Regions from separate parts of the Acinetobacter sp. N1-1 genome, predicted to be linked through region 1. Evidence: predicted binding sites of a transcription regulator. Region 1 holds the regulator's gene; each other region holds the start of a gene.
What was found. Region 1 encodes PhoB, which activates phosphate uptake and scavenging genes when phosphate is short. Its sites were predicted from a motif close to TGTCATNAANCTGTCATAA; they were not measured.
Positions count from the first base shown of each region.

Region 2: a site for PhoB is predicted at 8,771-8,789, ahead of AC1MPL_RS02720 (inorganic phosphate transporter). Genes of this name have one in related genera too.
Region 3: a site for PhoB is predicted at 5,316-5,334, ahead of AC1MPL_RS10505 (inorganic phosphate transporter). Genes of this name have one in related genera too.

Region 1 is NZ_JBWXUO010000012.1:350,507-360,604, forward strand. Features, by position in the region: gene AC1MPL_RS01885 (CC0125/CC1285 family lipoprotein) at 1-97, shown strand, start outside; gene AC1MPL_RS01890 (DUF445 domain-containing protein) at 117-1,418, shown strand; gene AC1MPL_RS01895 (methionine aminotransferase) at 1,530-2,687, shown strand; gene AC1MPL_RS01900 (MATE family efflux transporter) at 2,766-4,130, shown strand; gene AC1MPL_RS01905 (GAF domain-containing protein) at 4,175-4,648, opposite strand; gene phoB (phosphate regulon transcriptional regulator PhoB) at 5,022-5,723, shown strand; gene phoR (phosphate regulon sensor histidine kinase PhoR) at 5,735-7,099, shown strand; gene AC1MPL_RS01920 (hypothetical protein) at 7,115-7,468, shown strand; gene asd (archaetidylserine decarboxylase) at 7,522-8,370, opposite strand; gene AC1MPL_RS01930 (sulfurtransferase) at 8,367-9,215, opposite strand; gene pncB (nicotinate phosphoribosyltransferase) at 9,315-10,098, opposite strand, start outside.
Region 2 is NZ_JBWXUO010000012.1:544,329-554,426, reverse strand. Features, by position in the region: gene atpB (F0F1 ATP synthase subunit A) at 26-901, opposite strand; gene AC1MPL_RS02770 (ATP synthase subunit I) at 1,002-1,403, opposite strand; gene AC1MPL_RS02765 (metal ABC transporter solute-binding protein, Zn/Mn family) at 1,575-2,414, opposite strand; gene AC1MPL_RS02760 (transcriptional repressor) at 2,549-3,040, shown strand; gene znuC (zinc ABC transporter ATP-binding protein ZnuC) at 3,019-3,807, shown strand; gene znuB (zinc ABC transporter permease subunit ZnuB) at 3,811-4,614, shown strand; gene AC1MPL_RS02745 (hypothetical protein) at 4,627-4,869, opposite strand; gene AC1MPL_RS02740 (DNA/RNA non-specific endonuclease) at 4,909-5,958, opposite strand; gene AC1MPL_RS02735 (hypothetical protein) at 6,211-6,477, shown strand; gene AC1MPL_RS02730 (potassium transporter Kup) at 6,520-8,400, opposite strand; tRNA gene AC1MPL_RS02725 (tRNA-Ser) at 8,521-8,610, shown strand; gene AC1MPL_RS02720 (inorganic phosphate transporter) at 8,835-10,098, shown strand, end outside.
Region 3 is NZ_JBWXUO010000012.1:2,108,906-2,119,003, reverse strand. Features, by position in the region: gene AC1MPL_RS10530 (pseudouridine synthase) at 1-642, opposite strand, end outside; gene icd (NADP-dependent isocitrate dehydrogenase) at 820-2,076, shown strand; gene AC1MPL_RS10520 (L-cystine transporter) at 2,354-3,748, shown strand; gene AC1MPL_RS10515 (PhzF family phenazine biosynthesis protein) at 3,814-4,629, shown strand; gene def (peptide deformylase) at 4,642-5,124, shown strand; gene AC1MPL_RS10505 (inorganic phosphate transporter) at 5,389-7,011, shown strand; gene AC1MPL_RS10500 (rhomboid family intramembrane serine protease) at 7,044-7,667, opposite strand; gene nfuA (Fe-S biogenesis protein NfuA) at 7,815-8,459, shown strand; gene AC1MPL_RS10490 (hypothetical protein) at 8,495-9,505, opposite strand; gene AC1MPL_RS10485 (carbonic anhydrase) at 9,714-10,098, shown strand, end outside.

The sequences.
Region 1 (10,098 bases):
AACTATTTTACAATCTCTTGGTGCAAAATATGGCGTCGCACCTAACGGCAACGTCTTACCCCCTGTTCCCGCAGGAAAATATAACGCACAGCCATAAAGTATAAGAGGATTAACACATGGAGACATCCACACCTTCTAGTCATTTAAAGCGTAGCCGACGACTGGCTACCATTGCGCTTTTTATTGCCATTTTGGTTTGGATTGTCTTCATGGTTACAGCCAAACTCTTTCCTGAATATGCATGGTGGTTGCATATTCTTATGCTCTCGGCTGAAGCAGGTGTCGTAGGTGGTTTTGCCGATTGGTATGCTGTAACGGTACTTTTTCGTAATCCATTTGGTAAATTTCCTATCCCACACTTTTTAAGAGACCATACGGAAATTATTCCTCGGAATAAGGCACGTATTGCAGAGTCGATGGGACGATTCGTGCAAGAAAACTTTTTATCTCCACAAATTGTAGAAAAAAGTCTAAGCAAAACGGATCTCACTCTAAGTATTGGAAAATGGCTAGAAAACCCAAGCAACAGCATACAAGTCACACAAATAGTACAACAAACACTACCTAAAGTTTTTGATTTTGTGGAACAAGAGCAAATTGCACAATTTATTCAAAATAACAGCGTACAGTGGATCCAAAATACAAAAATAAATCATCTTGCCAGTGAAATGTTGCATTCAGTTTTAGACAATGACTTTCATCAAGATGTATTACAACGTACTTTAGATTATTCACATGAATGGGTACACAAACATCCTGAAAAAACCCGTGAAATCGTAACCCGTATTTTTAAAGAAATGGGTATTTTAAAACTGTCTAAAGGGGTAAGTTGGTTAGGCATCGACATGGAGCAACGCACTGTAGACAGCTTCATGCATAAACTTGAAGAAATTTTAAAAGATCCTGAACACCCATGGCGACAACATATTGAGGACTACGGACAAACGCTCATTACTGAGCTTAAAAATGATGAAAGTCTAATTAGCCAACGATTAAATGCAGGTAAAAACGCACTATTAGAAAACCCACATATACTCAACTTTATGAGTGGTGCAGTGGTAATTCTATTTAATGCCATCAAAGAGGACTTACTTAAAGAACACTCAGGTATTGCAATGAACATGCGTGCTGCCATCGAACTGGTAGGTAAAAACCTCGCAGAAAATAATGATGTAAGACAACTTCTAAATACACGCCTAATTACACTTGCTACTTATTTTAGTGACCAATATAGTGACAAAGTCATTCGTTTTATTAGCCAACGAATTCATGAATGGGACTCTACAGAGATGATCGCCAAAATTGAAAATTCAGTTGGTGGTGACCTACATATGATTCGTGTGAACGGCGTGATTGTTGGTGCATTTATTGGTTTAATTTTAGGTGTGATTCGTGCCTTAGTCGACTATCTACTTTAACTAAATAACAAAATCATATTTTTTCATTAGGTCATGGATGACGCATGAAGAAATATACGGCATCATGTGTAAAAACTATCCTAAATATAACAATAGCAATTAGGTCATCTCATGCAAATTCCAAATGCAAAACTCCCCAATCAGGGCACGACTATTTTTTCAGTCATGTCTGATCTAGCAAAGCGTTTAAATGCTTTAAATGTATCACAAGGCTTTCCCGATTTTTCTGCACCACCAAGACTTTTAGAATATTTAGCACAAGCAACCCTAGCAGGCTACAATCAATACCCTACAGGAGATGGGCTACCTACACTACGCGAACACATTTCAAAGATATTTTACGAACGTGATCAAATACAATTAGACCCAAATACCAATATTACTATTACCGCAGGTGCAACTATTGCACTGCATAGTGCCATACAGGCATTTGTTCATGCAGGTGATGAAGTCATTATCTTTGACCCAAGTTACGACAGTTACAGCCCAGCGGTACTACTTGCTCAAGGTATCCCAAAGCATATTATGCTTGATGCACCAAGCTTTCATGTCGATTGGCAGCGTGTAAAAGACAGTATTAATGCAAAAACACGCATGATTATTGTAAATACACCACACAATCCCACAGGGGCTATTTGGTCAAAAGAAGATTGGCAAACACTTATTGAAATCATTCAAGGCACCAATATTATTGTGCTGTCAGATGAAGTTTACGAACATATTATTTTCGATAAAAAACGCCACTATGGTGCACTTTCATTTGAGGCACTGCGTGATAGAAGTTTGGTCGTGGGCTCTTTTGGAAAGACCTTTCATGTGACAGGATGGAAAACAGGCTATTGCGTGGGATCGTCCGACTTAATGAAACAATTTAGGCAGGTATACCAATTTGCCTGTTTTTGTGGGGTCTCACCTGTACAAATTGCTCTAAGCCAATTTATTGAAAATACACCTGAGCACATAACAAATCTTGCTTATTTTTATCAAAAAAAACGAGATTACATACTCGATGGGCTAAAAAACTCTGCTTTTAATTTAGAAAAAAGCCAAGGCACTTACTTCCAATTGCTTGACTATAAAAATGTGCGCCCTGATTTATCTGACTATGAAATGTGTCAATACCTTGCAGAGCAATATAAAATTGTGACTATTCCATTATCGGCATTTTACAAAGAAGCGCCACCGTCATTAAAGCTATTGCGCCTTTGCTTTGCAAAAAAACAAACAACCCTAGAGCAAGCCGTTCATATTTTAAATCAGGTAAAATAAATAGATATTACAAAGCAATGCTGTACCAAACCCAAGAGAAGTTTTAAAATTATTACTTTTAGTGAGTAGGTCAGTTTAATGCAGCAACGTCCCTTAATGACTGACCAAAAACTTTGGAAGTCATTTTTTTTATTTTTACTCCCTCTAATTGCTACAAATATTCTGCAAAATCTTTCAATGACTATTAATACTATTTTTGTAGGGCAATTACTTGGTGTACATGCGGTTGCCGCTGTTGCTGTGTTTTTCCCAATATTGTTCTGTCTGTTGGCATTTATGATTGGGCTTTCTGCAGGTGCAAGTATTTTAGTTGGTCAAGCATGGGGGGCTGGTAATTTAGAAACCGTTCGCCGTGCCGTGGGCTCTACTGTTTTTATGACCATTATTTCAGGCACTATTATTGCAATATTGGGACTAACATTTACACACCCATTACTACGATTACTAGGCGTTGCACCTGATGTTTCTCAGCTAGCAGAACCTTACATACAAAGTATGCTTATTGGTAGCCCAATGCTATTTTTATATATCGTTTACACTTCTCTCTTACGTGGCGTAGGAGATAGTATTACTCCCCTAGTTGCACTAGCAATAACAAGTTTACTTGGGCTTTTTATTACTCCAGCACTGATTAAAGGTTATTTAGGATTACCCCAATTAGGTATTATTGCTCCTGCAATTGCATCGATTACAGGAAACTTTGCTGTACTATTATTTTTAGCGGTTTATCTGAATAAGAAACGACATCCACTTCGTCCAAACAAAGCATTACTGCAAGAAATTAGACACCATGCTCAACTCAGTACAACTATTTTAAAACTTGGAGTTCCAACAGGTATTCAAATGATTACTGCATCTATTGCAGGTCTTATGGTCATTCGTTTAGTTAATTCTTTTGGTGCTGATGCAACTGCCGCATATGGTGCGCTTAACCAAGTGATCAATTATATTCAATTCCCTGCATTTTCAATTGCAATTGCAGCTTCTATTTTTGGTGCTCAAGCAATTGGGGCAGGTAAAGCAGAACTCTTGTCAAAAGTAACCAAAACAGCATTACTTATGAATCTAGCAATCACAGGCTCTTTAGTACTTTTTGCATATTTATTCTCTCGTCATTTAATGAATCTATTCATTACAGACCCAAATGTTGTGGCTTTAGGACAAAAGTTACTTTTTACAGTTTTATGGGCAATTTTATTCTTAGGCATCAATGCCATATTTGCATCAATCATGCGTGCATCAGGAACTGTTACCCCCCCAATGATAATTAATATTGCAACCATATTTCTTATTGAAGTGCCATGTGCTTATTTATTTAGTCATTTTTGGGGACTACAAGGAGTTTGGTTTGCTTATGCCTTGTCTTTCGTCAGCTTAAGTATTTTTCAATTTTGTTATTATCAATTAGTTTGGAAGAAAAAAGCCATTCGTAAGTTGGTTTGACTTTAGGTATATCCATAAAGAATATACCTAACAGCACAGCAGTATTATAAATGAATTGCATCAATAATTTTTTGCAGATACCGTTCATCTATTTCATCAAAAGTATTTAGCTCACTGCTATCAATATCTAATACCCCCATACATACCCCATTTCTCAAAATAGGCAGTACAATCTCAGATTTTGACTGTGCACTGCATGCTATATGCCCCGGATATGCATTTACATCAGGTACAATTAAAACTTCTGATTTCTCCCATGCATCACCACAGACCCCTCTGCCTTTTGCAATACGTGTACATGCTATTGGCCCTTGAAATGGCCCTAAAACAAGTTCACTATCTTTAACTAAGTAAAAACCTATCCAAAACCAGTTAAACTGTTCTTTCAATGCTGCTGTAATATTTGCCAAGTTTGCAATTAAATCAGGTTCATCTGCAATAATTCCAAAAATCTGCGGAATAATATCTTGATATTGCTCAGATTTACTTCCTTGCGTTACTTTTAAATAGTCAGCCATTATTTTTCGTTCAAAATGTCATAGATATTCTTCATTTTACTTATTTCAATCAACTGATAAAATAAAATATATAATTTTTTAGTTATTTTTATATACTTTATTTATATACAACCTTAAAAAATCCTAAGTATATGTTTTAAAAAAATTTATTTTAAGTATAAAGAAACTTAAAATCTAAGTATTATATTATGAATAGTTAATCTATTGTTTTGTAAAAAAATTGTCATCTAATATTCACAAAGGTTTTTTAGTTTTGTCATAAAAAAACATTAAAATATTGCATCCTTATAAGTATTGCAATAATACTGTCATAATAAATCTTTGTAATACGCTAATAAGATTTTAATTAAATTCTCATATAGGGTGTGACATAGTGAAAGATGACTATATTTTAATTGTCGATGATGAGTTACCTATTCGTGAAATGATTCATACTTCACTAGATATGGCGGGCTATCAATGCTTACAAGCAGAAGATGCAAAACAAGCACATCAAATGATTGTTGATAAACGCCCATCTTTAGTATTACTTGACTGGATGCTCCCAGGTGGCTTAAGTGGTGTCGACTTATGTTACCGACTAAAAAGAGATGAAACGCTTGCTGAAATCCCTGTCATTATGCTTACAGCTCGTGGTGATGAAGATCATAAAGTACAAGGGCTAGATGCTGGTGCAGATGATTATATGACCAAGCCCTTCTCTACACGAGAACTAATTTCTCGTATTAAAGCTGTTTTGCGCCGTTCAAGTGCTTTAAGCGGTGAAAAAACGATTGATGCGAATGGATTAATTCTTGACCCTGTAAGCCAACGTGTTAGCTTTAATGACAACATTTTAGATATGGGCCCAACAGAATACCGTCTACTTGCATTTTTCATGACGCATTCTGAACGTGCTTATACACGCGCACAACTTCTAGACCATGTTTGGGGCGGAAGTGTTTATATTGAAGACCGTACAATTGACGTTCATATTCGTCGCTTACGTAAAATTTTAGAACCATTTGGTGCCGATCGTTTTGTTCAAACTGTTCGTGGAACAGGCTACCGCTTCTCGATACGCACAGACGCTTAAGACATTTTCCTATGTATGAACCCTATCCAACGCCTGAGTTAAGTCACGAGCATAAAAAGTATCGCTATAGCAGTTTATGGGAGTCTGCAAAGCAAGATTTCAAATTACTGCTCTTTTTTCTGCTCATCGCTGGGCTTATTGGACTAGGTATTGGATACTTTTGGCTATGTATTGCGATCGGATTTAGTGCATTTATTGCGTTACAAATTCGAGCGCTGTATTTAGTTAATGAATGGATTTCAAACCGCCCTTATGATGCACCACCAAATATTAATGGTATTTGGGGTGCGCTACTTTTTAATATTTATCGTACACAGCGTCAGGAACGTGTTGTACAAGCTGAAATGGTCAGTCTCATTGATCGTGCACAGGCTTCGCTATTTGCACTTGCTGAAGCTGTTGTTATTACAGATGAGCTTCATCAAATTGAATGGTTTAACCCTGCTGCCGAACGTATTTTAGGAATTAAACCTAGCGATCAAGGCAATAATATTTTAGGTATTTTACGTCGTCCCGCATTTGTTGAATATTTCCAAGATATGGAACAGCATCCAGATGGGATAAAAATTGAATCTTCTTTATATGAAGGGCACTACGTTCAAATTAAACTCACTAGATTTGGCATAGAAAGTCGCTTATTACTCGCATACGATGTCACGCGTATTCATAACCTAGAACAAATGCGTAAAGATTTTGTCGACAACATATCACACGAATTACGTACACCTCTGACTGTTCTAAGTGGTTATCTAGAAACATTTCAAGAGCAAGATGATTTCAATCCTCGTTGGAAACGTGCATTCGACCAAATGCAATCTCAAACACGCCGTATGAATGCGTTAGTAAATGATTTATTACTTCTTTCTCGCCTTGAAAGCGAGAAAACAACTATAAAGAATCAGATTGTTGAAATGCCAAGTCTAATGACGCAACTTTTTGATGATGCACAGGCATATAACAGTGAATACGGTCATATGCTGCATTTAGAAATAGATAGCCATTGTGACCTTATTGGCTCAGATATGGAGCTTGCAAGTGCTTTTGGCAACCTGATTACCAATGCCATTAAATATACACCTAAAGGTGGTGGCAATATCACCATTGGTTGGCATGATGACCAAGAGAATGGCTACTTTACCGTACAAGACAATGGTATTGGCATTGACCTCAAGCACCTCCCCCGCCTCACAGAACGTTTTTATCGTGTAGACAGTGCACGAAGTCGTCAAACAGGCGGAACAGGTTTAGGGCTAGCTATTGTGAAGCATGTACTTATGCAACATGGTGCATATTTAGAAATTGAGTCAATTCCCAATGAGGGTTCTTGCTTTAAAGCCGTTTTTCCTAAAGAATGCCTATACCAAAGCGAGAACTAAATTAGATTGGAAATTATGGCCACAAAAAAAATAGGTTTGCCTATTCTCGGTATACTCATTGTTGTTATTGCATCTATCTGCATCTATACCTTAAAAAACCAACCGAATGATGATGACAAAGCTTATCATCGGACGGCGCTTTGCTTTGTAATTAGTAAACCAGAATTATCAAAAAATCCTGATGATATGTATGCAAACTTTCAAGATATTGCAATAAATAGTATGCCAAATTATGCCTACTATAAGCCTAAAATCTATGAAAAATTTGCACATAAACTCATTAACCACTATTTTAGCCTTTCACCAGATGAACAAGCAAAAATAAAAGCAGATCCACTCTTATGTACAAAAGTTTTAAGTACTGATTAAACAATAAAAGCGTGATCATTCATCACGCTTTTATCTATATTCACAAGGTCAAACTACAGTAATTCACCTATCTTTTCACCCATTACAACTTGAGATGTTGCTTGAAACGTTGGGTCCCATTGCATTACATTTTCTTCAAATAAAACTACTGCTGTAGAACCTAAGTAAAAACGACCAAGCTCATCACCTTTTTGTAATTCAAGCTGATGCTGTTGCAGTTCAAGACGTCCTGTAGGTTTTACTTTTCCTGTAGCTACAGTTTCAATACCTGCAACAATCATTGCACCAACAAGCACAACTGCCATGCGTCCAACTTGCGTATCAAAAAGACAAACCATGCGCTCATTACGTGCAAATAAACCATCGACATTTTCAGCAGTTACTTGGTTAACCGAAAACAATTCACCTGGTACATATAACGTTTCTGTAAGTGTACCTGTAAATGGCATGTGTACACGATGATAATCTTTTGGTGAAAGATAAACTGTTGCAAAGTTACCTTGCTTAAAAGGCTGTGCAAGCTGTGGATCACCAATTAATTGCTCAACTGTAAAATTCTGACCTTTTGCCTGAAAAATATCGCCATTCACAATTTCACCAATTTGGGAAATCGCACCATCGGCAGGAGAAACAATATGCGTTTGAGCTTCATCAATCGGACGTACACCCGATTTAAGCGAGCGTGTAAAGAACTCATTAAACGATTTATATTTTAAAGCATCTGATTGTTCGGCAATCGAAAGATCAATGCCATATTTTGCTTTAAAGGCCTGAATAGCTAAGTTCTTAACCACTAAGTTTTCACTTGCAGCCACTTTCCCCACGACACGGCTAAGTTGGTGCTGAGGAACAATACGTTGTGCCTGTAAAAAAACCTTATTTTTTAATGATGCAAGACTCAAAGTGGTCTCTCTCCCATAACTATTGGACTATCTGACATATTGCCCCATTCACTCCATGCGCCATCATATGCACGGACGTCCCAATTCAATAATCGCCCGACAAAATAAGCGAGCGCTGACCGATGATGAGCTTGGCAATATACCACTACAGGCTGATCTAAATTAAAGCCCACATGCTGTAGACTCTTTTTAATATGATCAAAAGAATGTAATTTTAAACGATTTTCACGATTTAGGGCACTACTCCATTCAAAGTGATAGGCATTGGGGATATGCCCACCCTTTCGTGCAGCCAGTCTTTTCCCTGTATATTCATCAAAAGTTCGACTGTCCCAAATCTGAATATCTTTCTTTTCAACATGTTGCTTCAAATCTGTATAGCTAATTTGATGTTTTTCTTGTTCTTTAATTTGAACAGAAATCAAATGACTCGTGCGTTCAATCTTTTCTGCCACATGACTTGTAGGCAACCCTTCTCCAAGCCAAGCATGAATACCACCATTTAATAAACTGGTGTTATGAAAACCAATACAGTGTAAGTTCCACAACAAACGACTTGCCCAACCACCACCTTCATCATCATAAGCCACAACATGATGCTCAGGTGAAAGCTGTAAATAATTCACAAGTGATTGAAGCTGTTGTTCATCAGGCAAATACCCCGATGCAGTTCCTTGTTGTTGAACCAATTGCTGTGGCTTTACATGAATTGCATGAGGTATATGAAGTTGCTCATAAACAGATGGTCGTGTTAAATCGACAATACGTAACTTTGGATGACCTAAATATAAAACAAGTTCTTCTGCTTCAACAAGCAAACCAAAGGGTAAGTCTGGTGTGGTCATAATGAATAAATTCTATATTTTTTGACATTTTCAATATTATCATAAGCCAAACACATGCTTTTCTGAATTTTGTATAAGCTCAATACAAAAAAGAATGTGTTATTCGGCTGAAATTTCAAAAATCTGTCTTAAATATGCCAAGAATGTATCATTGTCTGTCATAGTTTTTCCGGGACTATCTGAAATTTTAGCGACAGATTGACCATTACACTCAACCAACTTCAATACAATATTTAAAGGCGTAAGTCCCATATCATTGGTGAGATTTGTACCAATACCAAAACTTACTTTAAAACGATCTTTAAAGTACTCGTATAAATCCCAAGCACGATCCAAATTTAATCCATCACTAAATGTAAGCATTTTAGTTTTACTGTCTATTTTCAACTTTTGGTAGTGTGCATAGGCTTTATCACCCCACAAGTATGGATCACCACTATCATGGCGTAAACCATCAAATAATTTGGCAAAATATAAGTCAAAATCTTTCAGAAATGCATCCATACCTACAACATCAGTTAAAGCAATCCCAAGATCTCCTCGGTATTCTTGTACCCATGCTTCAAGTGCTGCTTTTTGAAAATCACGTAGTCGAACATCAAGTGCTTGAAAGGCTTGTAAGAACTCATGTGCCATTGTACCAATAGGAATCATGCCCAGCTCTTTTGCAAGTAAGACATTACTCGTTCCTCTGAAAATGGTTGGTGAAGTAAGTTTGAATTCTTGCACAACATGACGATGCCAATCTAGGCTATAACGGCGACGTGTTCCAAAATCTGCGATTAAAAATGGTGGCTCTGCACCTGCCTGTCTTTTTTCAAGTACCTTTAAGCGTTCAAGTTTTTGTTGTAGTCGACGCTCACCCTCTGCTAAAACCTCTGTA
Region 2 (10,098 bases), 190 kb from region 1:
AACCCTTGTTTGTTAGGCAATACCATTAATGTTTTTCGCTTGCCATGCTCAAGTAAACGATTGTAAGCATCATAAAAATAAATGCTTGCAAAGTAATTACAAGAATGTGGAAGATCGCCCAAGGCACAGACAACGCCCATTGAATCCAAAACGGTAGTAACGCGATTAAGATGAAAATAAGTTCACCTGCATACATGTTACCAAAGAGTCGAAGTGCCAATGAAACTGGTCGTGCTAGGAAAGTTACTAATTCTAGAATTAAATTCACAGGAATTAATAACGCTTTAGCAATAGGATTACTTGGGTTAAATGGGTTCAGTGCAAGCTCACCTACAAAACCACCCACACCTTTTTCACGAATACTGTAAAATAGGATTAAAACAAATACAGATAACGACATACCTAAAGTAATGTTAGGATCTGTAGATGGAACAACCTTAAAGTACACATGATGTGGATCCATGCCAAATACGTTTGAACCGATGATTTGTGCTAGATGTGGAATCCAGTCAACAGGAATCAAATCCATTGTATTCATGAGGAAAATCCACACGAAAATCGTCAATGAAAGTGGCGCAATTAAACGTGACTTACCATGAAAGGTGTCGCGAACACTTGAGTCAACAAACTCGATAACCATTTCTATAGCAGCTTGAAACTTTGTAGGTACACCAGAATTAGCAACTCTAGCAACTGATCCAAAAATCAAGCAAAAAATGATACCAAGAGCAATTGACCAACCCATTGAGTCCAAGTGAATAGCAGAAAACCCCATTTGATGAGCTTCATTTGCATTCTCAGCCAATTTCCATGTACCGTCTGGCATTTTGCCATAGGTCAAATTGGTCAAGTGATGCTTGATATACTCGGTCGAAGTAAGGGCATGTTCTTCAGCAGCCATAAATCACACCTGGTCAATGTCAATCATAAAAAGAGAAATGAATACCGCGTGCTGCTTGGTATCTCATCTCTCTATAATAATATTCAATTTTTGATTTATTCTACACTCGTTTTTTTTGTTGTCTGGAAACCAAAATTGGCGCAACCCACGACATCGATTGAACAAGTATAAAACCACAGAACAATGCGACCGGTGACAGCGGTTTAACATTGTTTAATATCAAAAAAAAGCCAATAATCATAATTGCGAACTTACCCATCATGCCTTTATACATGTTAGATAAAACTTGTCGAGAAGCACGCGCACCTGCGACACGAAAAGACTGCCAAGAAAAATAACAAGTCATTAGCAAACAAACAAATGCACCTAGTGCCATGCTTTTTGCTACTGTTATATCTTTCACAACCCACGCAATTAGAGCTAAAAGTGGCACCATTATTGCCTGTAGAGCAATCAGAGCTTTTGCCAACCGACGATCTATCAGACGATTTACAGTAGCCACGAGTACTCATTTATCAGATTAATGCTTGACACGTTTAACTCACGATTATTTTTAATCGAAAGCATTATAGATGCGCCCCCCTAAACATGCAATCGTTTCCGAGCCTTCAGAACACCTTTTTAGTAAAAACAAGAGTTTTTTAATTTACCATTAAGTTAAATAAGCTCTAAATTAGTTGTGTGCACTTTGTACACAATCTTGTACTTTAGTCGCAAGATCACGCCAAGCAGCAATAAACTGTGTTTCACCCGCTAAACTTTCTTCCACAGGTTCAAATTGCACTGGTTGTAACTTTTGGTATTGATTGCTACTCGCCTCGCCTTCGGCAAGTAAACACATACGATGATACGGACGATGATCATTTAAATATTTAATTTGAGAAACAGTTGGCGGTACATGAGGATCAGGTGTAAGTACACCAGCTATCTCTAAGTTCAATGAGCGCTCTAAATAATGGTATGCATCATGATATGTCCAATACTGCATAGGAGCTTTATAGCGACCAAACTTATTTGTTTCTGCATAAAGACGTTTAGAGAAATCGCGTGCATTTGCCCAATATTGATCTTTATGCTCAGGATGTTGTTTAGATCTTAGCGCCGCAATGAAAAATGCAATGCGTACAGCATTATTGGGTTCTAGCCATACATGTGTATCTACCGCATTCGGTATAGGTTTCCCTTTTAAATCACGTAAAGGCAATACCTGAAGTACACCTGAGTTTAATAACGATACAGCATTCGGATTATTAGATAGTAGTTTATCTAAAGGTGCCTCATGTGCTTTACCCAACCAAATAACAAGCTCAGCATCTTGAATCGCTTTACGATTCTCTGGTGTAAGTTGAACGTCATGCCCTGACTGATTACCTAAAAGTAGTTCAGGCTGCTCGATTCCTTTAGTAACTTCTTCAGCAATTAAATACAATGGATGTATAGATACGACAAGTCCTTTTGCCCATAACATACTGCTACACAAACAGAGTGCTGTAATCGTTATTAAACGTTTCATCATTTGAGTTATCTCTGCAATTAATAAAAGTGTTATAATATAACAACAACCGTTATACTATAACACTAAGAAGAAACATGCTAAAATACCTGATTGCATTCTGCAGCTAAATTTTTATTTTAGGTGGTATATTTATGGCTTCATGTACACATTCTCATGATAACTCAGTTCATGGCGTTCATGATCATGGAGACTTAACTACACGCTTAGAAGATGCAGAAAACCTATGTATTGCACAAAATGCACGTCTTACACCTTTACGTAAAGAAGTCCTTAATCTAATTTTAAAAGCAACTGGACCTATTGGTGCTTACGATATACTTGCACAAATCAAAAATACATCCGATAAACCCGCTGCACCACCTACAGTATACCGTAGTCTAGATTTTTTACTCGATATGGGCTTAATTCATCGCTTAAGTTCAATTAATGCATTTATTCCTTGCTGCCATCCAAGAGAGGGGCATCAAGCTGCTTTTTTAATTTGCTCAAGTTGTAAGTCTGTAAAGGAAGCATCTGCGGACAATGTTTTAAAGCAACTTGCAACACTTGCTACATCAGATGATTTCAATATCCACCATACAACGATCGAAATATCTGGGAAGTGTCAGCAGTGCAGTCAGTAACCACTCCCCTACTCCTGTCATTAAAGCAGATTAATGTCAAAATTGATGATCGTGATATTTTAAAACAGATCGATTTTGATCTACATAAAAATGAAATTGTGACATTAATTGGACCTAACGGCGCAGGAAAATCGACACTTATTAAAGTATTATTAGGCATACTTAAACCCAATAGTGGAAAAATTTCTCAGACAACGAAATTAAAGTTTTCTTATGTTCCACAGAAGTTTAACCCTTCTCACAGTTTACCTTTACGCGTTAAAGATTTGCTTGCCTTAGAACCTTGTGATACTAAAACTAAAGAACAGATTATTGAAGAAACTGGAATTCTAAAACTCCAAGATTCAAAAGTACAGCAACTCTCTGGTGGAGAACGTCAGCGTGTTTTACTTGCACGTGCATTACTTAGAAAACCTGACGTACTTGTTCTAGATGAACCAATGCAAGGCTTAGACATTCAGTCTGAAGCTGAACTCTACGAGTATGTGCGCAATGTACCTGAGCGATATCAATGTGCCGTACTTATGGTTTCTCATGATTTACAATGGGTGATGCAAGGCACAAACCGCGTTGTTTGTCTAAATAAGCATATTTGTTGTAGTGGGTTACCTGAAAATGTACAGCAACATCCTGAATATCAGGCTATTTTCGGTACTCAGCGTGCGCTTTACCATCATCATCACGATCATTGTGCCCATGGTGATATACCAACGACAACATGTGAACATGAGCAACATCCCCATATTCACCCAGAGCCGGAAGTCTAACGCATGATGGAATGGTTACAGCTTTTACTCCCCGCATGGGTAATGGGCTTCTTACTTATATTCTTAACCGCACCACTTGGATGTCTTATGCTCTGGCGACGTATGTCGTTTTTTGCAGATACAATGGCGCATGGCACACTACTCGGCGTAGCTGTCGCAGGTATTTTTCAGCTTCCACTGTGGATTGGTGTCTCTTTACTTGCATTTTTACTTGTTGCCTTACTTTGGGTCTTACACGATAAGCGTTTACCCAATGATGCATTGCTTGCTTTATGTTCAGCAACACTACTGTGTAGCGGACTATTGCTCATTCAGCAACTGCCTGCTCTGCGACCAGAACTGTTAAGTTATTTGTTTGGCGATTTACTTACAATCAGCTGGTCTGAACTTCCGCTATTTGGCCTGATTATTTTAATTGCCATTACTATCTTACGCCTTTTCTGGACAGCGCAAATTCAAATTGCCATTGATCCTGACATTGCAATGAGTGAAGGCATTAGTGCAAACAAACAACGCCTTGTCTTTATGGTACTTCTCGCGATATTTACTGTACTTGCTCTACGCGCTGTTGGTTCACTACTTATGGGTGCATTACTTGTCATTCCACCACTTACCGCCCGTTTAATTGCTCACTCTCCCAAACAAATGGTCATTCTTGCATTTATTTTAGGGCAAGTTGCTCTTGCGATTGGCTTATGGTCGAGTGCATTACTCAATATCGCAACAGGATTAAGCATTGTACTAACCATGTCTTTGCTATTTTGCTTCGTATTTGGTTTTCAAAAACTGAAACATCTCTTTGCTTAAAAGAAAAACCCCTTATAGAAAGGGGTTTTCGATTTCTTTAGCATCTTCAATTTTTATTTTTTCTGGTAAGTCTTTTTCTTTCTCAAGTGTTGCAACCAGATCATTCAATAAACTTTGTAATATTTTTGCAGCTTTAAGACCTTCTTGATCTTTTGTAAGCTGTAAATTTCCATAAATATTCACACGATCTGCACCATTTTCTAAGGTTAGATCATAAATTGATGATGACTCATCACCTTCAAACGGTTTAAACATTTTATTATCCTCTATTATTGTATGACTGATCATAGCCTATTAAGTTTTCAACATTTTTAAAATAAACTCTAATATTGTCGGTAGCAATTGTTTTATAAACTGTAAAATACGATCCTTAATATTGCCTACAACACTCCCACTATTTCCTGTTCGACCTTCGGCATGAAATAATTTTTGTGTCGCTTGTATATCTGCTTCAGAAACGTGATCTGCACATTCACTCTTCGCATCCCAACTTAAATAACTTGCTTTCTGTGCTGGCTTAACCTCTCCTCCCATTAAAGGTAAGTTATATACCTTTCTTTTTGTACTTTCATTTAAAGTTGGAAATAAATTAATTCCTGTTAAGTCTTCAATTTCACAGACACTTACCACATGAACATCTAGAGAGTTATTATTTGGCGCATAATATGCACCAATTACACCAGTCTGAGGGTAATAAACTGCTTTAAATACTGCAGAAGGAACAAATACACCATTTCCTATCGTTGAAAGTTTTCGACCTGAGAAGATAGGGCCAGTAATGACATAAGCATCATGTTTTTGCTTCGTTACTGTCGAGCGTGTCGCTTCTTCTAATTTGCGCCAAATATCCTGATTATTTTTTGGTGCTTGCGGAACCATATTTGCTAAAGAAAAACTATCAGCTTGTGACAGCATATCAGGCATATCACCATTTGGTGACATATGCCCTCGGTCAAAACCTGAACCTTTATAATCTCTTAACGTTGCACGAAACTCAGAACTAACTCTATCTTCTTCATGAAAGCTATCCTGACGTTTAATCTTATGACTTAAACGCTCAACAGTTAAATGTTCTGCACTCCATAAAGGTGTCTTTGATGTTCCAGAATACATCACATTAAAACCATGAAAGCATAAAGCTGTCGTATTCTTTTTCAGACTATCTCTAACTAAATAAGGTGGTGTATCTTTATAAAACTCATTAAGACAAGAAGAGTTGCTCCAAAAGCTTGTTGCCGCATGTGCAGTCTGATACGGCGAAAGTGTTGCTATACCTAATATTACACCACAGCTTAAACTAGAAAATGCTAAAGAGGCTTTCTTATAACTGATTAAATCTTTCATATTTTATTCAAAAAAATACCCTGTAATGAGATTAGCAAGCTCACTATAGAAAGTATATTCAAGACCATTCAATTGCCTATACATTGAACAAATTTAAAAAGCATCAAAATATGAACTCTATTTGATATTTTTTATACAATACTACTATGGAAAACTTATCAATATTACCAATACTAGATTGATTCTAAATAAAATATATGCGAATGTAATTTTGTTATAGTTTATACAACTTTTTTGAATTGGAATTTTATGATGCGCAATATCATAACGACAATTGGGTTAGTGATGGGAATTTTTACAACAGCGACTGCATTTGCAGAACCTGCTGTTGAGCTGGGCCAAACACTAGAAAGTCTCTCTCAAACACAAGTTTCTACAACTGTAAATGGGCAACCGGGTTCTCTCAAGAACCTTCTTCAAAGTGGTCAATATACATTGGTTTCACCTGATAACAATGTACAGCAAGCACCAAATGAAAATAATGAACAGACTCCACCGCCTGCTCAAAATGGCATGTAGTCACTAAATAAAAAACCGAGCAGTTGCTCGGTTTTTTATATTTTAGATTTCGATTTGGCTTCCCATTTCGACAACCCGATTTGTCGGAATAAGATAAAAGTCACTCACAGGACTAGTATTGCGATACATCGAAATAAAGAGCTTTTCTCTCCAAGGTGCCATGCCATCTCCAACCGTATGAATTAATCGATCTCTTGAGATAAAGAAACTCATATGCATCATGTCAAACTCAAAACCAAGTTCTTTATATGCTTGACCTAAAGCAAGGGGAATATCTGGCTGATCTTTAAAACCGTAGTACATAAAAATACGGTAGAAATGATCATTCATTTTCTCCACATGTAAACGGTCTTTATCTTGAACGTATGGAACATCCTGCGTAATCACCGTCACCATAATATTGCGCTCATGAAGCACTTTATTGTGTTTAATATTATGCAGCATTGCATGCGGAACAATATTTGGCGTTCCTGTTAAAAATACAGCTTCACCCGGCACATATTTTGTATCATTGCTCACACTAACACTTTTAATAAATAGCTCTAATGGAAGCGCATCTTTTTCTAGTCTTTGAATTACAATCTCTCGACCATTTTTCCATGTCATTAATATTGTGAATACAACGAATCCAATGACAATTGGAACCCAGCCACCAGCCAAAATTTTCACTGAGGTTGAAGAAACAAAAATAATGTCTATAAACAAAAATGGGATCGTAAAGCCTGCAATTTTCCACCAAGGCCATTGCCATCCACTATGAGCATATGCAGTAACTAAGATCGTACTACACAGCATAGTCATTGTTACGGCAATACCATATGCTGCCGCTAAGTTAGCACTGTTATGAAAGAGTAAAATTAGAATTAATACTGAAACGTATAAAATCCAGTTAATGAATGGCAGATAAATTTGCCCTTGCTCCACATCAGATGTATGGTGCACCGTCAAACGTGGTAAGTAGCGTAGCTGTATTGCTTGATTCGCCATTGAAAATACGCCTGTAATTACTGCTTGAGAAGCAATAACTGCTGCCGCAGTTGCAAGTATAATCATTGGGAATAAGCCCCACTGAGGCACTAACAAATAAAATGGGTTAGATATAGCACTGCCATCTCTTAAAAGTAATGCACCTTGACCTGCATAATTCAACAGCAAACATGGGCAAACAATAATGAACCATGCCAAACGAATAGGTTGGCGACCAAAATGCCCCATATCGGCATAAAGTGCCTCACCACCTGTGAGGGTAAGCACAACTGCGCCCATGGTTAAGAAAGCAACTTTAGGCTCATTTGCAACAAAGTGAATTGCCCAATATGGATTCACTAAAGTCAGCACATACGGTGTTTGAATAATACTCCAAACACCTAATACTCCAATTGAGATAAACCATATTAAAGTAATTGGGCCAAAGAGCTTTCCCATTGTGCCTGTACCATGACGCTGAATCATAAATAACGCCGTTAAGATACCAAGAGCAATTGGCATAAGCCATTGGTTAAAACTTGGTGTAACAATACTTAACCCCTCAACTGCAGAAAGTACTGAAACAGCAGGAGTAATAATACCATCACCAAAAAATAGAGAAGCACCAATAAACCCTAAAGCAATTAAGAACATTTTCTTATTTTTGTCTATTCGTTTAGAGCGTAGATTCAAAGCGAGTAATGACATAATGCCACCCTCTCCATTATTATCTGCTCTCATAATAAAGGTCACATACTTAACACTAATTGTTAGCATCATTGACCAAAATACCAATGACAAAACACCCATCACAGTAGATTGACTTATAGATATATGAGCAGCTATAAAGCACTCTCGAATTGCATATAATGGACTGGTTCCAATATCACCAAACACGACGCCCAAGGCAGCCAATGTAAGTGCTTGTATAGATGGTTTTACCGTTGAATTTTGCATAAAAAAACTACATGTTCTTCGCATATATGGCGAATATTAGCACTAAGTTAAGCCTTTTGCTTTAAATCTTATATTTCAGCTTGGCAGGCTGTATTTTTTTCGCTATCATCCTCGCCAATTGGTGAGGTGTCCGAGTGGCTGAAGGAGCACGCCTGGAAAGTGTGTATACGTTTGCGCGTATCGAGGGTTCGAATCCCTCTCTCACCGCCATCTTTGTAATAACTACTAAATAACAAAATATTTCTAAAGTCTATATCTGATAACTTTATTTTTACTTAAATACAAACATCTCTATATTCGTTACTTTACGATTTTAAATATTGTTAAATTCCATCACCTATAAAACTCTTATTAAATATAAAAATCATACTGCCATCATAATATCATGATCAAATTTCAAACTAATTTAATCTAATAATTATTGGTATGCCATAATGCAAAATACCGCTTCTATTCCAAATCGTAAAAATGCTTCCTTACCTAAAAATAGTAATGTTAATCAAGCCTCCCCACCATGGTTTAAATACTCGTTTCTAATTGTTGTTATTGTTTCTTGTGCTTATATTGGACTGCAATTAGTTACCGACTTATCTACAGTTCCACCATTAAGTACATTCTCATTTTTTATGCTTGGTCTTGCGCTGCTTATCGCATTGGGCTTTGAATTTGTGAATGGTTTTCATGACACAGCAAATGCTGTAGCAACCGTCATCTATACCAATGCTATGCCTGCACCTATTGCTGTCATGTGGTCAGGTTTCTTTAACTTTTTAGGTGTTCTAAGTGCAAGTGGTGCAGTTGCTTATGGCATTATTGCTTTGCTACCTGTCGAGCTTATTTTACATGTAAATAGTAGTGCTGGTTTCGCAATGGTTTTTGCACTTCTTATTGCTGCAATTATTTGGAACTTGAGTACATGGCTTTTAGGCTTACCGGCTTCAAGCTCTCATACTATGATTGGTTCAATATTAGGTGTTGGACTCATGAATCAAATATTACACTCAGGATTTAGTAGTGGGCTCAGTGGAATTGATGTAGAACAAGTGATTAAGGTGATTAAAGCACTCTTAGTTTCTCCACTTGTCGGTTTTGGTTTAGCGGCCATTGCTTTTCTATTATTAAAGCTAACGTTAAAAAATAAAAAAACAGAGCTTTTTGATGCACCAAAAGGTGATAAACCACCTTCATTTGTTACACGTCTATTGCTCATTTGCACATGTACTGGCGTCAGTTTTGCCCACGGCTCAAACGATGGACAAAAAGGCATGGGCTTAATTATGCTTATTCTTATTGGTATTGTTCCTCTTGCTTACTCACTTAATAAAACAATGGATAGCAATGAAGTACAGGCTTTTGCAGCACTCTCAGAAAAGTCTGCTCACATTCTAGTATCTAACCCAGACCAAATGGATGCGACTACAGCGCGTAATACTCTCACCCAGTATATTCAGACCAAAAATATTACACCTGAAACAATCGTTGCTGTTGCAGCATTATCGAATCATTTGGGTAAGCTTGTTGCAGATTATAAAACCATGGGAGATATACCTGAAAATACAACTATAAACTTACGTAACGATATGTATTTAAGCAGTACCACATTAAAAACAATGCAAAAAAACAATCAACTTACACAATTAAATTCTGCCGATACCGCCACAATTACACAGTATCGTAAAGACTTAGATCAAGCTACTC
Region 3 (10,098 bases), 1.8 Mb from region 1:
TTTATTTTGCTTTCTCTTTTTAGGATCTTCACGTTTCCCTGATTTTTTAGCTGGTGCTTTAAGCTTTTCTATGACTGCTTTGTATTCAGGATAAAGCAAAGGCTCAATTGCGCGTTTTTCTCCAGGGAGTAAGCCAAGTTCAATGAGATCAACTGAACCTATTTGTGTACGAATAAGGCGTAGTGTTGGAAAGCCAACAGCAGCAGTCATACGACGAACTTGGCGGTTACGACCTTCTGATATTTTAATTTCTACCCATGTAGTTGGAATGTTAGCACGGTAGCGAATAGGTGGGTTTCTTTCCCATAGCCAAGTTGGTTCTTCGATGATACGGACTTGAGCTGGTCGTGTTGGACCGTCATTTAACTCTACGCCTGCGGTCAGTTTTTGAATTGCTTCCGCACTAAACTCACCTTCTACTTGAGCAAGGTAGGTTTTATGTTGTTTATTTTTGGGGTGAGTAATAAGCTGATTCAATCCACCTTGATCTGTAAGGATGAGTAAACCTTCTGAGTCACGGTCAAGACGTCCAGATACACGCAAGTCAGGGTCTGTAATAAACTCAGCCAGTGTGGGGTGCTTTTCATCCTCTCTAAATTGAGAGAGGACATTAAAGGGTTTATTCAGTACAGTGATTTTCATGGGAATATCTGCTTTAACAAGAATGGTATATATGTATTGATTTTTTAAATGTAGATTATTTCTAAGCTAAATAACATATTGTGTATATTTACTTTAGAATGATGGCACATTTAAAAAAATGAAAATTGTTCGAAAGACAATAATGTAGTTCGCCAAATATAAAAGGGAGCCTGGCAAATGGGTTATGAAAAGATTGTTGTACCAACAAGTGGTGACAAAATTACCGTAAATGCAGACCGTTCATGGAATGTTCCAAACCGTCCAATCATTCCTTTTATTGAAGGTGATGGTATTGGTATAGATATTACACCTGCCATGAAAGAGGTTGTTGATGCTGCAGTAGAAAAGGCTTACGGTGGCGAACGCTCTATTGAATGGATGGAAGTATACTGCGGTGAGAAGGCAAATGCTAGCTATGGTACATATATGCCAGAAGAAACTTTTGCCGCGATCCGTGATTTTGTTGTTGCGATTAAAGGCCCATTAACAACACCAGTAGGCGGTGGTATTCGCTCATTAAATGTAGCATTACGTCAAGAGTTAGACTTATATGTTTGTTCGCGTCCAGTGCGTTGGTTTGAAGGTGTACCTTCACCTGTAAAGCATCCTGAACAAACAAATATGACTATTTTCCGCGAAAACTCTGAAGATATTTATGCAGGTATTGAATGGAAAGCAGACTCTGACGAAGCGAAAAAAGTTATTAAATTCCTGCAAGAAGAAATGGGTGTGAAAAAAATCCGTTTCTCTGAAGGGTGTGGTATTGGTGTTAAACCTGTATCGAAAGAAGGTACACAGCGTCTCGTACGTAAAGCAATCCAGTTTGCAATTGATAATGATAAGCCATCTGTGACGTTAGTGCACAAAGGCAATATTATGAAATACACAGAAGGTGCTTTTAAAGAGTGGGGCTATGAGCTTGCACAAGAAGCATTTGGTGGTGAGCTAATTGATGGTGGTCCATGGGTAAGTATTAAAAATCCAAAAAATGGTAAAGAAATTATCATTAAAGATGTTATTGCAGATGCCTTCTTACAACAAATTTTAATGCGTCCTGCTGAGTACTCAGTAATTGCAACATTGAACCTAAATGGTGACTATGTTTCAGATGCATTGGCTGCACAAGTAGGTGGTATTGGTATTGCACCTGGTGCAAATATTGGTGATGCAGTGTCTGTTTATGAAGCAACGCATGGCACTGCACCAAAATATGCAGGTCAAGATAAAGTGAATCCTGGTTCAATTATTTTATCTGCCGAAATGATGCTACGTGATATGGGATGGACAGAAGCTGCCGATCTGATTATTAAAGGTGTTTCAGGCGCGATTGCTCATAAAACAGTGACTTATGACTTTGAACGTCTTATGGATGGGGCAACACTGCTCAGTTGTTCAGCATTTGGTAAAGCAATTGTAAAAAATATGGATGCTTAAATCTGTATTAAGTCTGAAAAGCTCTATCATTTGATAGAGCTTTTTTATTCTTATAAAAATTTAAACTAAGCTTAGTAAGAAAAAAGAATAACGATATTTTTATGTTTTTTGTGTTTTTAAGATCTTGTTTTTAAAATAAAAAATAATATTATGAAAATAAAGGCTAATTATATTAAAATTTTGAAGAAGAGAATGGCTCTCGTTATTTATCTATTTACTTTATAATAAATGGTAATTATATCTGATTTTGAGAATAGCCATTTGGCTAGGAGTTGCGATGAGCATGCCACTTATCATAAACACTGTGGTGTTTGTGATTTTACTATTGTTGCTTGCACAAACACGTAAAACAACATGGAGTCTTTCTAAGAAAGTACTTTCAGGGCTAGTGCTGGGTGTGCTGTTTGGATTAGGACTACATTTAGTTTACCCGACAGGTGCTCAAATTTTAACTGATTCGATTAGTTGGTTTAATATTGTTGGTAATGGTTATGTGAAACTTTTACAAATGGTTGTTATGCCACTGGTTTTTATTTCTATTTTGAGTGCAGTGGCAAAATTGCATACAGCGACGTCTTCTTTGGGAAAAATAAGTTTTCTTAGTATAGGTACGTTGCTTGTAACCACATTTATTGCAGCTTTAGTTGCTGTTTTTGTGACGCGACTTTTTGGTTTGACTGCAGATGGTCTAGTACAAGGTGCAGCTGAAACAGCACGTTTGAGTGCATTACAATCTGACTATGTTGGAAAATTGACTGATTTAAGTGTTCCCCAGTTTATTTTATCTTTTATTCCGACCAATCCATTTGCAGATTTAACAGGTGCAAAACCAACTGCAATTATTAGTGTAGTCATTTTTGCAGCATTTTTGGGTGTGGCAGCTTTACGCTTACTTAAAGATGATGAAGCAAAAGGGAAGTATGTTTTAACAGCAATAGATACTGCACAAATGTGGATCATGAAGCTTGTTCGTTTAGTGATGACATTAACGCCGTATGGTGTTTTTGCACTGATGACAAAAGTTGTTGCAAGTTCAAACTTGGCAGATATTTTAAAACTTGGTGGCTTCTTAGCAGCTTCTTATGTTGGTATTGCTATCATGTTTGTTGTACATGCGCTTATCTTGGCAGGCTCAGGAATTAACCCAATTCGTTTCTTTAAGAAAGTATGGCCTGTGATTACTTTTGCATTTACAAGCCGATCTAGTGCTGCAAGTATTCCAATGAGTATTGAAGCACAAACTAATCGTATTGGTGTACCTGAGTCAATTGCGAGCTTTTCAGCATCGTTTGGTACAACAATTGGTCAAAATGGCTGTGCAGGATTATATCCTGCAATGCTTGCAGTGATGGTTGCGCCAACAATGGGGGTAAACCCTTTAGATCCTTTATGGATATTAACTCTGGCTGGTATTGTGACCATGAGTTCAATTGGTGTGGCAGGTGTAGGTGGTGGAGCAACATTTGCTGCACTTATCGTATTACCTGCATTAGGGTTCCCAATTACATTGGCTGCATTACTTATCTCAATTGAACCATTAATTGATATGGGAAGAACAGCATTAAATGTTAACGGCTCAATGACAGCAGGTACTTTTACGAGTCAGGTCATGGGACTGACAGATAAAAATAAATTTGATCAGGAAAATGATAAAGATCTCGTAAATAGTTGATCATTTGAAGTATATTAAAAGAGCAAATGTTTTTAGCATTTGCTCTTTTTTTTGAGGATATAATAATGAAGATGTACCAAGTTGATGCATTCACAACACAATTATTTAAAGGAAATCCTGCGGCAGTTATTGTATTAGATGATTGGTTAGATGACGGTTTAATGCAACATATTGCACTAGAAAATAATTTGTCTGAAACAGCATTTGTAAAGAGAAATACATTAAATAACTATGATATTCGCTGGTTTACACCAACAGATGAAGTACCATTTTGTGGACATGCAACATTAGCCAGTGCATTTATTTTATTCCAAGAAGTTGAAGGGCTAGAATATATCGAATTTGAAACACGTGAGTTAGGAACTTTCTATATTCGACAAAAGAATGAAAAAGTTGTCATGAATTTTCCAATTTTAAGAGCAAAGAAGTTAGAAGATTATCCTAAAGCATTAAATACCGCATTTGATATTCCATTTAAGCAAGTGCATTTAAATAATCAGGCCTATATTATTGAATACGAAAATGCTCAACAGGTTTTAGATGTACAGCCAGACTTTTTAAAATTACGAGAAATTAGTTTAGCATCAAAAGAAATTTACGGTAAAACACGTGATATTGTTATTACGGCACAGGGTAATAAAGACTATGATTGCATCAGCCGTTATTTTGCGCCTGCAATTGGTGTAAATGAAGATCCAGTCACTGGTTCAATTCATACAGCTATTATTCCACTTTGGTCTGAAAAATTGGAAAAAGATGTAATTATTGCTTATCAAGCATCATCTAGAGGTGGTTGGTTATATGGTGAAATTTTGCCAAATGATCGTATAGAAATTTCTGGTCAGGCAAAATTATATATGATTGCAGATATTCATATTTAAAAGGAATAGCATATGGCTGAAGTGGTGTTACCTATTGCACAAGATGGTGAAGGTATACTTAAACTCATTGCAGCAAAGGTAAGTGCAAAGGAGTTTGGTTCGTTATGGTTGCGGCAGCTTGTACAAGCAATGCAAACAACTATGAGGTATCATCATGGCGTTGGGATTGCAGCACCACAGGTCTATGTTTCAAAAAGAATTATTGTTGTCGCATCAAGACCAAATCCACGATATCCGAATGCACCAGAAATGCCTGAAATTGTTATGGTTAACCCTGAAATTATTACCAAATCTAGAGAAAGTATTTTAGGGGAAGAAGGGTGTTTGAGTGTGTTCGGAGCAAGGGGAAATGTTTTACGTGCAGATAAATTAGTTGTTGAATACTATACGATTAGAGGTGAAAGAATACAGCAAAATTTTACTGGATTTCCTGCACGAATTATTCAGCATGAAATAGATCATTTAAATGGGGTTTTATTTGTAAGCTATTTATAGATATTTTCATTTTTCTGAAATATTTATCGTGCAAATTAAACAAAGTTAAATGAAATGAGAGACTTAATTTGAAGTTTTAAATAGTAATCAAGTTTTATGTGAAAATAACAATTTAAATAGGTATTTTTTTAGTACACTTTTTGCTCTTAAAGGAGGCGGAAGGTGGTCTTTTAGTGCATAATAAATAAAAATGTCATATAACTGTCATAATTTAATTAAACAATATGGCCACCTATAAAGTTTCGTCATACATGCAGCATGAAAATGAATACATCTTCTAAACAAGATTCCGTACCTCCTGATGCGATGAATAGTAAAAATGTAAATGTGCCTACACCTAAATTCTTCATGCCGGTGTTTCTTACAATTATTATTTCTACACTTGTTTATATCGGATTTCAGCTAAATGCTGATCTTGCAAACGTTCCTCCCCTGAGTCTTTATTCTGTCATTTTACTATCTACAGCACTTTTTATTGCGTTAGGCTTTGAGTTTGTAAATGGTTTTCATGATACAGCCAATGCTGTTGCAACAGTGATTTACACAAATGCTTTGCCTGCACCAATTGCTGTTATGTGGGCAGGTTTTTGTAATTTTCTTGGTGTGTTATTAGCAAGTGGTGCAGTGGCATACGGCATTATTGCTTTGCTTCCTGTTGAACTGATTATGAATGTAGGTAGTGGTGCTGGCTTTGCAATGGTATTTGCATTGTTAATCGCTGCAATTCTATGGAATTTAGGAACATGGTTCTTTGGTATTCCTGCTTCAAGTTCACATACAATGATTGGTTCTATTTTAGGTATTGGTCTTATGAATCATATCCTAAATACTGCAGCTGAGGCTGGAACTAGCGGTATTGATATGGAACAAGTCATGAAAGTAGGTAAAGCACTTCTATTTTCGCCATTAATAGGTTTTGCACTTGCTGCTGTTGTATTCTTACTTGTTAAGTTTGTTTTTAGAAAGCAATTAGAGTTATTTAAAGCACCTGAAGGGAGCAAGCCACCACCTTTAGTTATTCGTGCGTTGCTTATTTTTACATGTACAGGCGTAAGCTTTGCACATGGTTCAAACGATGGTCAAAAAGGAATGGGGCTTATTATGCTTATTCTGATTGGCTTAGTACCACTTGCTTATTCATTAAATAAAAATATTGATAGTAATCAGTTACAAGCGTTTAAGGGATTATCTCAAGAAGCAGCTCTTATTATTTCAGCAGATAATACGCAAAAATATAATCGTAAAGAAGCAAAAGATATTCTGACACGCTATATTCAAGACAAAAAAGCAACCGCTGATGTTTTACCTGCACTTGCAAGTATGACTTACGGTTTAGGGCAAGAGCTGGCACCTTACAATTCTTTGAAAAATATTCCTGAGCAAAGTGTCAGTGATATTCGCAATGAAATGTATTTAAGCACGACAACTTTTAAAGCACTTGGTAAACAAAAAGCTTTACCACAGTGGAATGAGGCTCAACAGAAAACAATTAAATCTTATCAAAAAGGTTTAGATGGTTTCTTACAATATATTCCAAATTGGGTGAAAGTTGCTGTTGCGTTGGCATTAGGTTTAGGCACGATGGTTGGTTGGAAGCGTATTGTTGTGACTGTTGGCGAAAGAATTGGTAAAGATCATATGACATACGGGCAGGGTTTATCTGCTGAGTTAGTTGCAATGACGACAATTGCTGCCGCTGATGGTCTAGGTATGCCAGTTTCTACAACACATGTTTTAAATAGTGCTGTTGCGGGAACAATGGTTGCCAATAAGTCAGGTCTACAATGGTCAACGATTAAAAGTATTATTTCAGCTTGGGTACTGACATTGCCTGTAACAATTATCTTATCAGGCAGTCTATATTGGTTGTTTCTACATATTTTTTAAATACATGAAAGGGCTGATATCAGCCCTTTTTTTTAACTCAAAAAAGGAATGTGAATGAGCTGATTAATAAAGTGAGGAATAATTTTAGGTTCAATAATAATGGTAATAATGATGCCATAAGCTGCACCCCAAAGATGTGCACTATGATTGATGTGATTATTATTACGTTTATTCGACCATATTGTATAAGCGACATAAAGAACAGCAAAAATAATTGCGGGGACAGGTACAAAAAAAACAAAAATTAAGTTCCAAGGCTTAAAAAGAATATATGCAAAAAGAACAGCAGAAACAGCACCAGATGCACCAAGACTTGCCCATTGGAAGTCATTTTTATGCTTTAAATAGCTTGGAAGAATAGAAATAATTAATCCACCTAAATAAAACAGCACAAAGCCCATGTTAAAGGCATATTGACGGTAAAAAATCTCAATTGCACTACCAAAGAAGAATAAAGTGATCATGTTAAAGAGAAGGTGAGCACCATCTGCATGAACAAATCCATGAGTAATGAATCGATCAAATTGTCCTTTTCCTATGGCAGGAGGCCAGAAAATAAGACGATTCATAATATTCTGATTAGAAAATGCCAAAAGTGAAACAATGACAGTAATAATAATAAGTGTAATACTATGGTTAAATGGAAGGTCTAGCATAATATGACAAAGTAGTTAACTTAACTTATCATGACATAAAAAATATAAGATATGAAATTAAAATAAATCCGACGAAATGCATTGATTTTTGGTAATTACCCCATATCTTCAGTTAAACTAAGTACCTTCAGGTTGAGGAAAGATAATATGTCTATGGAAAATGTCGGCACGACTCAGGCAGCAAGTGAAGATATACCAAATCTATTAATTACTCCTTCTGCACAAGAGTACTTAAGCGAATTATTGGCAAAGCAAAATACGCCAGGTATAGGTGTACGTGTATTTGTAGAAAATGCAGGAACGCCACGTGCTGAGTGTTGTATGGCATATAGTGCCCCTGATGAAGTCGTTGAAACTGACTATAAGCAAGACTATCCTGACTTTCCAGCATTTGTTGATGCGCCATCCATTCCATATCTTAAAGATGCTGTCATTGACTATAATAAAGATCGCTTTGGTGGACAGCTCACATTTCGCGCTCCAAACTCTAAAGTACCTCGTGTAGGGCCAGATGCTTCTATGGAAGAGCGTATCACTTATGTATTACAGTCTGAGATTAATCCTGGATTGGCAAGTCATGGTGGGAACTGTAGTTTAGTTGCTGTTGAAGAAAATGAAGAGCATGGTTTAACGGCAGTTCTAAAATTCGGTGGTGGTTGTCAGGGATGTTCAGCAATTGATGTAACTTTAAAGCAAGGTGTTGAAACAACATTGAAAGAATATATACCTGAATTACAACGTGTGGTTGACGAAACAGATCACTCTAAATCTGAAGGTGCTTATTATAAATAAGTAGTTAACGAGAAAAGGCGCATATTGCGCCTTTTTTATATCTGTTTTAATAGCTTTAAGGTGTCTTCATTATAGTAAAAATCTGCTAAAAGTGTGTATATTCGTGACTTTAGATAGCCTTCATCAATAAGCTGTTCAATAATTGGCTTGAACATAGATGTAAACTCCTCCTGAAGAAATGCTTCATCTATATTTAAACTTTTAAATAAGTAACTGAAAGTATGATCTTTGTTATGGTTGTACCATGTATGTAGGCTGTCTTGTAATCCTATTTTCGCATAATCTGTTTGTCTAAAAGTATTCCAAAACTCATTTATAATATCGACCAACTCGGTCAGGTTGTCTGTAGATAGTGGCTTAGTTACTTTAGAAAGCGTCGTATCTTTAATTTGGTGCCACAGCTCTGCTTGTAAATGATAGAGTCGATCATTTGTTAAATGTTTATTTAAAACATGTTCGCTCATATGACCTAATTTTAAGATATTTTTTTCTACATATTGAGCGATTGTCTTTTCTAAAGTTGCATCAGTCATATTTTCAAAAACTGATTTTCCAACTTTCATGATTTTACTCATGTTCGATATTTTTGAAGATAAATTTTCGTCAAAATATTGTTGAATGGCTTGCTGAATAAGTTGTGCCATGATTGTAGAAAAAGAAGGGTGATTGATAATAAAATGTATAAATGCTTGTCGAGATGTTTCTTTATTTGCAATAAACTGGGCTAAACGGTCGACTGTCATGACATCTATAATGTGTGCAATTTTAGTATTATTATTGACTGAATGGACGGCTGAAAAGTGAAGCTGCTGTGCAAAGTTTTTTAAAAGTATAGAGGGGAGTGCTTTATCTAACATCTTTTTTTTAATACAAAGATATATTGGCTCTGGTGTTCCAAAGTCTTTAATTTTTTTGGTTGATAACCAATGATATAGTGAAATTGCTTCATCATTAATATATGTTTTTGAATTTAAAACGTCTTCTAAAAATGCAATTTGAGATTCTATAAGTTGTTCAATAATAGGGTTTTTTAGACGATTGTCCATATGAGAGGTCTTATTGTAAGTACAATTTATTTATAGTATAACGTGCTAAGTTGATCAGGCTATAGTTTTCCGTATTTAAAATAGCATTTTGTATAAGATTGATAGGTATAAATGTAGTGTGTAGACCTTTTTAGTCAGTGACAAGCATGCTGTCGCCACCTAGAATATAGCCAATTTATTATTTTGATAAAACGAGATAGGAAAAATCATGCTGACAGCACAAGAAGCACTAGATCGCTTAAAACAAGGAAACCAGCGTTTTGCAAATGGTAAATCATCTATTCCAGACTTAATCTCTCAAGAGCATCGCTCGCAGTTAACAGCAGATCAAAATCCATTTGCGATTATTTTAGGGTGTTCAGACTCGCGTGTACCTGCAGAAATTATATTTGACCAAGGGTTAGGGGATCTTTTTGTAATTCGTGTCGCAGGGAATATTGTTGCACCATCACAAGTTGGAAGTGTAGAGTTTGCTGCTGCAAGTTATGATTGTGCTGTTGTAGTCGTGCTTGGTCATAGTCATTGTGGTGCTGTTAAAGCAACAATTGATACACTACGTAATCCAGATCAGCCACCATCAAATAATCTGATGT